Regions from separate parts of the Arthrobacter sp. fls2-241-R2A-172 genome, predicted to be linked through region 1. Evidence: predicted binding sites of a transcription regulator. Region 1 holds the regulator's gene; each other region holds the start of a gene.
What was found. Region 1 encodes HrcA, which represses chaperone genes, less so after heat shock. Its sites were predicted from a motif close to TTNGCACTCGNNNNNNNCGAGTGCNAA; they were not measured.
Positions count from the first base shown of each region.

Region 1 (3,971 bases):
CTCACCGCTACAGGTTACCGAGCTTGTCCCGCAGTTTGGCGAACATGCCGCCGCTGGCAACGAGCTTTCCCTCGGTGAACTGCTCTCCCCGCAGTTTGGCGAGCTGCTGGAGCAGCTCCTCCTGGGCGGCATCGAGCTTGGTAGGCGTTTCGACGTGCAAATGCACCTTGAGGTCGCCTCGGCCATAGCCGCGAAGGTGGGTGACGCCAAGCCCGCGAAGAGTGATGATTTCGCCTGACTGGGTTCCCGCCTTGACGTCGATGTCCTGTGCTCCGTCGAAGGTGTCCAACTGAAGTTCCGTACCCAGGGCAGCGGCTGTCATGGGCACGCTCAGGGTTGCGTGCAGGTCGTCGCCTTCACGCATGAACATGGAGTCGTTGTTGACGCGGATTTCGACGTAGAGATCGCCGGCCGGGCCGCCGGCGGGGCCCGCTTCGCCCTGGCCGGACAACTGGATCCGGGTACCGGTGGCCACACCGGCAGGAACCTTGATGGTGAGGGAACGACGACTGCGGATGCGACCCTGCCCGCTGCATTCGTTGCAGGGGTCCTTGATGACCGTGCCGAAGCCCTCGCAGGAGCCACAGGGGGCCGTGGTCATGACCTGGCCGAGGATGGACCGGACCGCCCGCTGGACCTGGCCGCTGCCACCACAGATGTCACACCGTTCAGGATGGGTACCAGGGCGGCAGCAACTGCCATCACAAGTGGGGCACACAACGGCCGTGTCGACTTCGAGCTTCTTGTTGACGCCGAATACCGCATCCTTGAGGTCGATGCGGACGCTGATGAGGGCGTCCTGGCCGCGCCGGACCCGGGAAGCCGGGCCGCCATGGCCGCCACCGCCGCCAAAGAAGGTGTCGAAAATGTCCTGGAAGGCGAAGCCCTGGCCGGAATAACCGCCGCCGAAGCCGTTTTCGGTTCCGTTTTCATTACCGGTGGCGTCGTAGACACGGCGCTTCTGCGGGTCCGACAACACCTCGTAGGCGTGGGTCACTGCCTTGAACTGCTCCGCGACATCTTCCCCGGGGTTGACGTCCGGGTGAAGTTTCCGCGCCAACTTGCGGTACGCCTTTTTGATCTCTTCCCCGGTGGCTTCCGGAGAGACTCCCAAAACGTCATAGTGGCTGCTCAAAGTCGGTATCTCTTCCTTGTTGTACTGCGGATGTTTCCTCGGGCCGGTGTTCAGCCGCCGAGAATGCGGGAAAGGTATCTGGCCACGGCCCGGACTGCGGCCATGGTGGTGGGATAGTCCATGCGGGTAGGGCCAAGGATCCCAACCTTGGCTCCGGAACCGTAGCCGGTGGCCACGACGGAAGCCTCGGCCAAACCGTCGTACGGGTTCTCCCGGCCAATGCTTACTGACACGCCCCGCGGATCATCGCCCATATCGGACAACAACCGCAGCATGACGACTTGTTCCTCAAGGGCTTCAAGCACCGGACCGATGCTCAAGGGGAAGTCCACATTGGAGCGGGCCAGGTTGGCGGTGCCCGCCATCAAGATGCGCTCTTCGCGGCTGTTGTCGCTCAGTGACTGCAGGCCGTGCGCAAGAGTCTGGGCCACGCCGCGAAGCTCGGGCGGGCAGAGGGCCACTACCGATGGAAGGACCTGTGGGAGAAGGTCCAGTTGCGTCCCGGCTATGCTTCCGAGGAACCGGGACCTCAGCAGCATCAATGCCTCGTTCGCAACATCTGATCCGGCATCGATGACCTTCTGGCCAACGCTGCCTGTGTCCGCAATGAGGACCACCAGGACCTGCTTTGGCGCAAGCAGCACGAACTCAACGTGACGGACGACCGCCCGGCTCGAGTGCGGGTACTGCACGACGGCGACCTGGTTGGTCAGCTGGGAAAGGAGCCTCACGGTCCGCTCCAGGATGTCGTCCACGTCATCCGGGCCCTCGAGGAGGGAGTGGATGGCACGGCGCTCCGCGGCCGAAAGTGGCTTTACCTGGGAGATACGGTCCACAAACAGGCGGTAGCCCTTGTCCGTGGGAATGCGTCCTGCGCTGGTGTGGGGCGCCGCGATGAGTCCTTCTTCTTCCAGGACAGCCATGTCATTGCGGATGGTGGCACTGGAAACACCGAGGTGGTGGCGCTCGACAAGGGCCTTGGATCCAACGGGTTCCCTGGAATGCACGTAGTCTTCAACGATGGCACGCAGCACTTCCAACTTGCGTGGCTCACTCATTGCTCCACCTCCTGACGACGTCCGTGGTCGTGGCGACCGGCGACTGCGGCACGCCCGCCGGGCCTCCGCACTTAGCACTCAACATGCCCAAGTGCTAACAAGTCTATTATGGGCCACCCCGTTGCTAGCATTGAAAACGCCCGTATTCAGCTTCCAGCGTGCAGGTTCGGCAGCTTCGCAACCCAAACGGCTCCCCCACCCATCAAGTACTCAAAGGTAGGAAATATCCCTTGGCTTTCGACAATTGGGGTCCACAGGATCTGACCGCTCCCGCCAAACGCCAGCTTCCTGAGGTAGCGGTCCAGCGGGGAATGGTCCTTGAAGACGTCCAGTCCGGCTGGGTGGGCGAAGTGACCAGGGTGGAGAAGACCGGCGGCATGCATGTCGTGTCCCTGGAGGACCGGCGTGGTAAGTCCAAATCGTTCCAGTTGGGATACGGCTTCCTGCTCGAAGGCCAGCCCATCCGCCTGATGCCTCCAGCAGTCCGGCAGTCGCCGTCGGCCGCCCAGCCGGGCCGTACCGCCTCAGGTTCCGTCAAGGTGCAAGGCCAGCGCGCACAGGTGGCCAAGGCCAGCCGCATCTGGGTGGAAGGAAAGCACGACGCCGAACTGGTCGAGAAGGTCTGGGGTGACGATCTCAGGGTCGAAGGGATCGTGGTTGAACCCTTGCATGGCGTGGACGACCTCGCGTCCGCCATTGCGGATTTCAACCCCGGCCCGGACCGCCGCCTCGGGATCCTGGTGGACCACCTGGTCCAGGGATCGAAAGAATCCCGCATCGCCGCCGAGGCCATGGCCTGTCCCGGAGCCGCTGGAAACGTCCTCATTGTGGGACATCCGTACGTGGATGTGTGGCAAGCCATCAGGCCCAAGGTGTTGGGCATTGAGAAGTGGCCCACAGTGCCGCGTGGCATGGATTGGAAGACCGGCATCCTCCGCGCCTTCGGCTGGCCGCACGAGACCGCCGAGGACATCGGGTTGGGCTGGCAAAGGCTGCTGGGCGCCGTACGGAGCTACGCCGACCTTGAAGCATCCCTGCTGGGCCGTGTTGAGGAAGTCATCGACTTCCTGACGGTCCCCTAAAGCATTCACCCTGAACCACTGCAACTGCAGCGCCAACGGGGAGTTGGTCCATAGAAGCGGGCGCGTGCCGGTATTCTGGGACAGCAACACCGCAGCATCTTTACAGCAAAGGGAAGACACCGTGGCAGAGAACGCTCCTGAAGAACCGGGCAGCGCCGCAGGGCGGCCCCAGTACCATGGCGCGCCAGCCAATGCACTGCCCTTGACGGCCGGCGAAGACCGGCAGTGGGCCACTTTGGCGCACTTTGGCGGCATTCTTGGCTGCTTGCCTTCCCTGTTGATCTACCTGATCTTCCGGGACCGGGGACCCTTCACTGCACAGGAATCCAAGGAAGCGCTGAACTTCACCCTTCCCCCGACCATCGCAGCGGTCCTCGCCAACATCCTCGTCCTGCTTCCAGTGGTCGGCAACATTTTCGCCGTGATCGCGACCGGCATTTGGGTAGCCCTGACGTGCTTCTCCGTTTCAGCCGGAATCCGCGTGAACCACGGCCAGCCGCACCGCTACAAACTGAATTTGCGCTGGATCAAGTAGCTGCCTGACCAGCAGGAGAGTCCCGGCAGTGCTGCCAAACGGCCGTGAGGCTCAGTCCGGGAGGATCCTGCGGACCACTGCGTCTGCCAGCAGGCGACCCTTCAGCGTGAGGACCAAGCGGCCCTTGAAGGCCTGGATTGGGTCAACCAGTCCATCTGCGA
Region 1 covers NZ_JARVTB010000002.1:371,655-375,625, forward strand. The annotation lists gene QRM57_RS04565 (16S rRNA (uracil(1498)-N(3))-methyltransferase) at 1-5, opposite strand, end outside; gene dnaJ (molecular chaperone DnaJ) at 8-1,135, opposite strand; gene hrcA (heat-inducible transcriptional repressor HrcA) at 1,186-2,193, opposite strand; gene QRM57_RS04580 (DUF3097 domain-containing protein) at 2,424-3,275, shown strand; gene QRM57_RS04585 (DUF4870 domain-containing protein) at 3,397-3,810, shown strand; gene hemW (radical SAM family heme chaperone HemW) at 3,862-3,971, opposite strand, start outside.

Region 2 (3,971 bases), on a different contig from region 1:
GTCCTCTTCCAGCGCCATCATCATGGCGTCCCGCGTCCAAAACCGGCCGGAACTGCCAATCTCCGCGAAGTCCGGGTGGAGCAGCACTCCAATCCTGCCAATGTCCGCCCTCACATCCGGTCGCAACAGTTCCCGTTCCAAGGCAAGGACCGTGTCTTCCGGCGAGAGCTCCGGGGCCGCTGCGTCACCTTCCAGTTCACTGAAAAGGTCCGCTTGGCCGAAGATGCCTGACTCGCCGAAGAGCGTCGGCTCAAAGTGCGGCCGGGAACTCCTGGGCGGCGCGGCAACGGCATTCGCAGAAATAGCCGTCGCGGTGGCGGCCCTGCCGGCGGTGACCGTCGCGGAGCTTGCTGCTGTCCCAACCGAGGTGGTTCCGGAGGACCCGGAACCCTCGGCCACGGAGTCATGCTTGGCGCCCGGGAAACCTGGTCCAACCCGCGGTGCGACGCCCTGTTGATACGCCACGGCGACAGCCCGGGCACGCTCATCCGCGGCTTCGTTCAGATCGTGTCCTGCGTGGCCCTTGACCCATTCGAAAGTGTATTTGCGGCCAACGATCGCCTGATCGATGTCCTTGAGGAGATCGACGTTGAGCACCGCCTTGCCGTCCGCCTTACGCCATCCTTTGCGCTTCCAGCCCGGCATCCATTTGGTGATGCAGTTGATGACATACTGGCTATCGCACAGGATCAGCAGTTCCTCGTGGGCAACATGGGCCGTGGAGCGGAAAAGATCCAGGACTGCCATCAGTTCGCCCTGGTTGTTGGTGCCATGTGGCCAACCTCCTGCATGCCAACAGGAGTCGTCAACGTACCAGGCCCAACCGGCCGGCCCAGGATTACCGAGGGCGGACCCGTCGGCGGCAGCAATAATCGTCATACCGTTAATCCTGCCAGAACCCACGGACACTAAAACCGTGGTAGGCAGCAAAACGGCGGCCCCCTCCAGTTGGTGGGGACCGCCGTCGTTAGCTCTGAAACGAAATGTTCAGCGAGGGGGCTTAGAAGCCGCCCATGCCGCCCATGTCGTCGCCGCCCGGAGCCGGAGCGTTCTTCTCGGGCTTGTCAGCCACTACAGCCTCGGTGGTCAGGAACAGACCAGCGATGGAAGCAGCGTTCTGGAGAGCCGAGCGGGTGACCTTTACGGGGTCGTTGACGCCGGCAGCCAGGAGGTCTTCGTAGACGCCCGTGGCAGCGTTCAGGCCGTGGCCGGAAGGCAGGCCGCGAACCTTGTCGACGACAACGCCCGGCTCGAGGCCAGCGTTGAACGCGATCTGCTTCAGCGGAGCGTCGATGGCAACCTTGACGATGTTGGCACCGGTTGCCTCGTCACCCTGCAGGGTGAGGTTGGCGAATGCCTTGGCGCCTGCCTGGATGAGGGCTACGCCACCACCGGCAACGATGCCTTCTTCAACAGCAGCCTTGGCGTTGCGGACTGCGTCCTCAATGCGGTGCTTGCGTTCCTTGAGCTCAACTTCGGTTGCGGCACCGGCCTTGATGACTGCAACGCCACCGGCCAGCTTGGCCAGGCGCTCCTGCAGCTTCTCGCGGTCGTAGTCGGAGTCGGAGTTTTCGATCTCGGCACGGATCTGGGCCACGCGGCCTGCGATCTGCTCGGCGTCGCCGGCACCTTCAACGATGGTGGTCTCGTCCTTGGTGACAACAACCTTGCGGGCGGTGCCGAGGAGTTCCAGGCCAGCGTTTTCGAGCTTGAGGCCAACTTCTTCGGAGATGACCTGGCCGCCGGTGAGGATGGCGATGTCGGCCAGCTGGGCCTTGCGGCGGTCACCGAAGCCCGGGGCCTTGACGGCGACGGACTTGAAGGTGCCACGGATCTTGTTGACGATCAGGGTGGCCAGGGCCTCGCCCTCGATGTCTTCGGCGATGATCAGCAGCGGCTTGTTGGACTGCATGACCTTCTCCAGAACCGTGACGAGTTCCTTCACGTTGGAGATCTTGGAGTTGACGATCAGGATGTACGGGTCTTCGAGGACCGTTTCCTGGCGCTCTGCGTCGGTGACGAAGTAAGCGGAGATGTAGCCCTTGTCGAAGCGCATGCCCTCGGTGAGCTCAAGCTCCAAGCCGAAGGTGTTGGATTCCTCGACCGTGATGACGCCTTCCTTGCCCACCTTGTCCAGGGCTTCGGCGATCAGGCTGCCGATTTCCGGGTCACCGGCGGAGATGGAAGCCGTGGCTGCGATCTCTTCCTTGGTTTCGATTTCCTTGGCAGAGGCCAGCAGTTCGTTGATGACTGCTTCAACAGCCTTCTCGATGCCGCGCTTGAGGGACAGCGGGTCGGCGCCGGCGGCAACGTTGCGCAGGCCTTCCTTCACCAGTGCCTGGGCGAGGACGGTTGCAGTGGTCGTACCATCGCCAGCGACGTCATCCGTCTTCTTGGCAACTTCCTTGACCAGTTCTGCACCGATCTTCTCGTAAGGGTCGTCCAGCTCGATCTCCTTGGCGATGGAAACGCCATCGTTGGTGATCGTGGGGGCGCCCCACTTCTTTTCGAGGACGACGTTGCGTCCACGCGGGCCGAGGGTGACCTTGACGGCGTCAGCGAGGATGTTCAGGCCCCGCTCGAGGCCGCGGCGTGCCTCTTCATCAAATGCAATGATCTTGGCCATAACGGCGGTAGTCCTTTCGGGACAGTCGTTAAGAAGGTACCTGTCAGATGCGGTGCCCGCGACGGACGGTCCTTTGCTTGCGGCCTATGTATGCCCCGCGCTCCGAACCTCACCACACCAAGGTTTTTCTTGATCCTCCAGCGATCCGGCAGCCGATCGGGACCGGCGTAAGCCGGGCCATACTTAGCAGTCGAACCGTAGGAGTGCTAAATCAATAATTAGCACTCGACCGGGGAGAGTGCAAGCAGGAATGCGTCTTTGCGACGGAAATCAAGGGGGTTTCAGCCATGAGCTGAGCCGGTCAGGCGTTGGCCTGCCCCAGGGCTAGGCGACGCGCACGCCTTCTGCCTGCGGCCCCTTCTGTCCTTCCCCCAATTCGAACTCCACCCGCTGGCCCTCCTCGAGGGCCCGGAAGCCATCCATCTGGATGGCGGACCAGTGCACAAAAACGTCGTCGCCGGACTCATCCACAGTGATGAATCCGTAGCCCTTTTCGGCGTTGAACCATTTGACGGTTCCCAATGCCATGATGCCCACACTTTCGCAGTAGCCAAGACCGGTTGCCGGGATCTCCGTACCGGAATCAATCCACTGTAACCACAGTCACTCCTGCGGCGCTGCCGGTGGGCAGCAGTGCTTCGGTTTTGTTATTGATGCTTAACCGAGTTGGGGCTCAAAGGTGCTCCTACAGCGGCCCGCTACTGGTATCCGGGACCGGCAACAACCACCAGGGGCTGCTGGATTTCCGGGGACTCAACGATCGACTGAATGCGCAGCAGGGTTCCCAACGCTTCAGCGTTGGCCTTCTGCGCAGGACTGTTGTAGAAGATCACGGAGGTCTGCTGCGGCAGGCCACCCCAGTTCCCAACTGTACTCAGCGTCCAGCCATCGCCCTGTACCAGACCGGCCACCCGGCCTGCCAGGCCAGCCGTGCCAGCGCCGTTGTAGACAGCCACGGGAATGGTCTTGTCTACCGGAGCCGAGGACGGAGTAGCGGACGGAACGTTGGACGGTGACGCCTCGGGGCTCGGTTCACCCGAAGCCGTGGGAGCCGGTTCGCTGGGCGCCGCAGAAGGCGAGGTATCAGTACTCTGCTGGGGTGCCGGCGTCGAGACGTTAGAGGAGGCGCTGGGGCCCACCACGCCGAGGTTTGGAAGGATCAGGAAGGCCACCAGGCCCAGCACCAGAGCGACAGCTCCGACTGTGAGGACCGGCCACAAGGCAGGGCGGGCAGTCTCCTGGGCGTCGCGGTGGACGCCCTGGCGATTGGTGGTTTGCGGAACCTGGTCGAATTCATCCCTGGCAAATTTGGTCATGGTGAAGCGTTGTCCTTGCTGGTTGCTGC
Region 2 covers NZ_JARVTB010000003.1:101,934-105,904, reverse strand. The annotation lists gene QRM57_RS06050 (ribonuclease HI family protein) at 1-879, opposite strand, end outside; gene groL (chaperonin GroEL) at 1,001-2,626, opposite strand; gene QRM57_RS06040 (cold-shock protein) at 2,951-3,154, opposite strand; gene QRM57_RS06035 (LytR C-terminal domain-containing protein) at 3,325-3,942, opposite strand.
Region 2: a site for HrcA is predicted at 2,810-2,836, ahead of groL (chaperonin GroEL). Genes of this name have one in related genera too.

Region 3 (3,971 bases), on a different contig from region 1:
CATCCTCGATCCGGCGGCCAACTGCTCCCACGGCTACCGCACGACGATTCGGAGCAACCCGGCGGGCCAGGTAGCTGGCTGCTGGGGCCCAACGCTCCACCACATCCCACCCCCTTCAGCCCGACGCTCCACCCCACCCGGGTCGTGGGTGAGCGTCCCGGCCAAACGGGCGGGGCGTGAGAGAGCGTCCCGGCCAAACAGGCGGAACATGAGAGAGCGCCCACCACAAACGGGCGGAACATGAGAGAGCGTCCCGGCCAAACAGGCGGAACATGAGAGAGCGCCCACCCCAAATAGGCGGGACGTGAGCGAGCGCGCACAGCAAAAAACCCCGGCCACGAATCAACGTGGCCGGGGTTTTTGGCGCAGACAGCTTAGTGCTGGTGGCCTGCGTGTGCGTCTTCTTCCTCGGCCGGCTTTTCGGCAACCAGGGTCTCGGTGGTGAGAACCAGGGCAGCGATGGAAGCGGCGTTGCGGAGTGCGGAGCGGGTGACCTTGACGGGGTCGATCACGCCAGCGGCGATCAGGTCCTCGTACTCGCCGGACTTGGCGTTGAAGCCGTGGTTGGCTTCCAGCTCGGAGACCTTGGCCGTCACTACGAAGCCGTCGAAGCCGGCGTTCTGTGCGATCCAGCGGAGGGGCTGAACCAGTGCGCGGCGGACGATGCCAACGGCTGCTGCCGCGTCACCTTCGAGTGCCTTGACGGCCGGGGACTCGTCCAGCGCCTTGAGGGCGTGGATGAGTGCGGAACCGCCACCGGAAACGATGCCTTCTTCAAGGGCTGCACGCGTGGAGGAAACGGCGTCCTCGATGCGGTGCTTCTTTTCCTTCAGCTCGACCTCGGTGGCTGCGCCAACCTTGATCACACCGATGCCGCCGGCGAGCTTGGCGAGGCGTTCCTGCAGCTTTTCCTTGTCCCAGTCGGAGTCCGTCCGGGTCAGTTCGGCACGCAGCTGTGCAACGCGGTCGGCCACGTCCTGGGCGGAGCCAGCGCCGTCAACGATGGTGGTGTTGTCCTTGGTGACCGTGATGCGGCGTGCGGTACCGAGTACCTCGAGGCCAACGGAGTCCAAGGTCAGGCCGAGGTCCGGGGAAACAACCTGCGCGCCGGTGAGCGTGGCGATGTCCTGGAGCATGGCCTTGCGGCGGTCGCCGAAGCCCGGGGCCTTGACGGCGACAACGTTGAGCGTGCCGCGGATGCGGTTGACGATCAGCGTGGAAAGGGCTTCGCCTTCGATGTCTTCAGCAATGATGAAGAGCGGCTTGTTGGCCTGCAGGGCCTTCTCCAGCAGCGGCAGGAAGTCCTGCAGCGAGGAGATCTTGCCCTGGTTGATCAGGATGAGGGCGTCCTCGAGGACGGCTTCCTGGCGCTCAGCGTCGGTGACGAAGTACGGGGACAGGTAGCCCTTGTCGAACTGCATGCCTTCGGTCAGGACCAGCTCGGTCTGCGTGGTGGAGGACTCTTCGATGGTGATGACACCGTCTTTGCCCACCTTGCCGAAAGCTTCGGCCAGCAGTTCGCCAACCTCGTCGCTCTGGGCAGAGATAGCGGCAACGTTGGCAACCTGGGTGCCTTCGACTTCGCGGGCGTTCTCCAGGAGGCGGGCAGCCACGGCTTCAACCGCAACCTCAATGCCACGCTTGATCTCGCCGGGAGCGGCGCCGGCTGCAACGTTGCGCAGGCCTTCCTTGACCAAGGCCTGGGCCAGCACGGTAGCCGTGGTGGTGCCGTCGCCGGCGACGTCGTTGGTCTTGGTGGCTACTTCCTTGGCCAGCTGGGCGCCAAGGTTCTCGTAGGGGTCGTCAAGCTCAACTTCGCGGGCGATGGTGACGCCGTCGTTGGTGATCGTGGGAGCGCCCCACTTCTTGTCCAGCACGACGTTGCGGCCGCGCGGACCAAGCGTCACCTTGACAGTGTTGGCGAGCTTGTCGATACCGGCCTCAAGAGACCGGCGGGCAGCATCGTTAAAAGCAAGCTGCTTTGCCATGGTTGTGTCCTTTCAAGACAGAAAACCCGCACCGCTGACGGGTCGGAATGATTCCAACGCGGCGGCGGTGCGGGCTCCGGGAAGTTACTTTACGACGATCGCGAGGACGTCGCGGGCGGACAGAACGAGGTACTCGTTGCCACCGGTCTTGACTTCGGTTCCACCGTACTTGGAGTAGATGACGACGTCGCCAACAGCTACGTCAACCGGTACGCGGTTTCCGTTGTCATCGAAGCGGCCGGGGCCGATTGCAACAACTTCGCCTTCCTGCGGCTTCTCCTGTGCGGAGTCCGGAATAACCAGGCCGGAAGCCGTGGTCTGCTCTGCTTCGAGCGGGCGAACAACAATACGATCCTCAAGAGGCTTAATCGAGACCGACACTCGGACTCTCCTTTTCATGAGCTGATTCATGGACTAAGAACTGGGGTGCCGGGGCGTGCAACCGTCGTCGCGGTGCCGGAGGAACGCCTGGCGTGGTTAGCACCCTCCGGGGGAGAGTGCTAATAAGACTCTATGTAAGCGTTAGCACTCGGTCAAGGTGAGTGCCAGCATTTCGTCATGGGTGAACTCCCGTCACCGTCCGGTGAGGTCGTCCAGGCCGTAGTCCTCGCCGTCGTCGTCCCCATCCACGGGGGCATTGCCGCGGTTCCGGTACAGCACCACTGCGGACAGGACAGCCACGACGCCGGAGATCACCAGGGCGATAATCCCGCCGATGCGGGCGCCGCTGTACAGGTCGCGGATCTCCCGTGCTTCATCGGTGGCATCGTTGACGCTTTTGCCGGTGACGGAGTATGCGGCCGCATTGAAGGAGTCCAAGGCCAGGATGATGATGAGCAGGGCTATGCAGACCACGGCTATCACGATGCCCGCAATAAGTGCGGGACGGGCATATTTGGTGATGCGGGACGGCTGTGCGGCTGCGTTGTCTTCCATGAAAACAACCCTATCTGGCTGATTCCCAAGTCACGCTGTCATATCCTGCGACGTTAGGCTTGATCCCATGCCTCACGCACCGCAGGAACAGATCGCGCCCTTGCTGACCACCGAAGGATGGGAACTTCTTGCCTCACTGGGGCCTTACAAGGAAGCCGACGCATTCAGCGTCAACGCCGACCTCCGGAAAGCGGGCCACTCCCCCGAACTCGTCGCTGCCGTCCTGACGCAATCCCGCCTCCGGACCCGGGCAGAGGCCAAGTTCGGCGAATTTGCCCGCCAAATGCTGTTCACCCAGGCCGGGTTGGAGCAGGCGACCCGGTTGAACGTCGCCGCCCGGCACGCCGAGCGCTTTGCACAGGCCGGCGTTTCGCATGTCGCGGACCTCGGTTGCGGCCTGGGAGCTGACTCGATGGCCATGGCGTCCATGGAGATCGCCGTGACTGCTGTTGAGATGGACGAGACGACTGCTGCCTGCGCCACGATCAACCTGATCCCCTTCCCGCACGCCACAGTGGTCCACGCGGACGCTACCTCCGTAGAGCTGGACGGTATCGATGGAGTGTGGCTGGATCCCGCCCGACGCACCACGTCCACCTCCGGAACAAAGCGGATCTGGGACCCCGAGGCCTTCTCTCCCCCTCTGTCGTTCGTGGAAAACCTGGCTGCCACGGGGCGCGCCATTGGCGTCAAGATGGGTCCGGGCATCCCTCACGATTCCGTGCCCGCAGGTTGCGAGGCGCAGTGGGTTTCCGTCCTCGGTGATGTCACCGAGGTCACGCTGTGGTTCAACGCGGTGGCGCGCCCGGGGGTACGGCGCGCAGCGTTGGTCCTCGGCAGCCAGGGCGCTGCCGAAATCACCAGCGGCGAGGATTTCGACGGCGGTCCGGTAGCCGCCGTCGGGCCGGTGGAAGGATTCCTGTACGAACCGGATGGGGCGGTGATCCGCGCGGGCCTGGTGGCCGATGTCGCTGAACGCCTCGGCGGTCACTTGGTGGATGAGCACATCGCCTACATCTGCGCCCCGGCGTTACACGACACCCCGTT
Region 3 covers NZ_JARVTB010000004.1:478,863-482,833, reverse strand. The annotation lists gene QRM57_RS10430 (DUF389 domain-containing protein) at 1-74, shown strand, start outside; gene groL (chaperonin GroEL) at 375-1,988, opposite strand; gene groES (co-chaperone GroES) at 2,073-2,369, opposite strand; gene QRM57_RS10415 (hypothetical protein) at 2,562-2,924, opposite strand; gene QRM57_RS10410 (THUMP-like domain-containing protein) at 2,992-3,971, shown strand, end outside.
Region 3: a site for HrcA is predicted at 2,511-2,537, ahead of groES (co-chaperone GroES). Genes of this name have one in related genera too.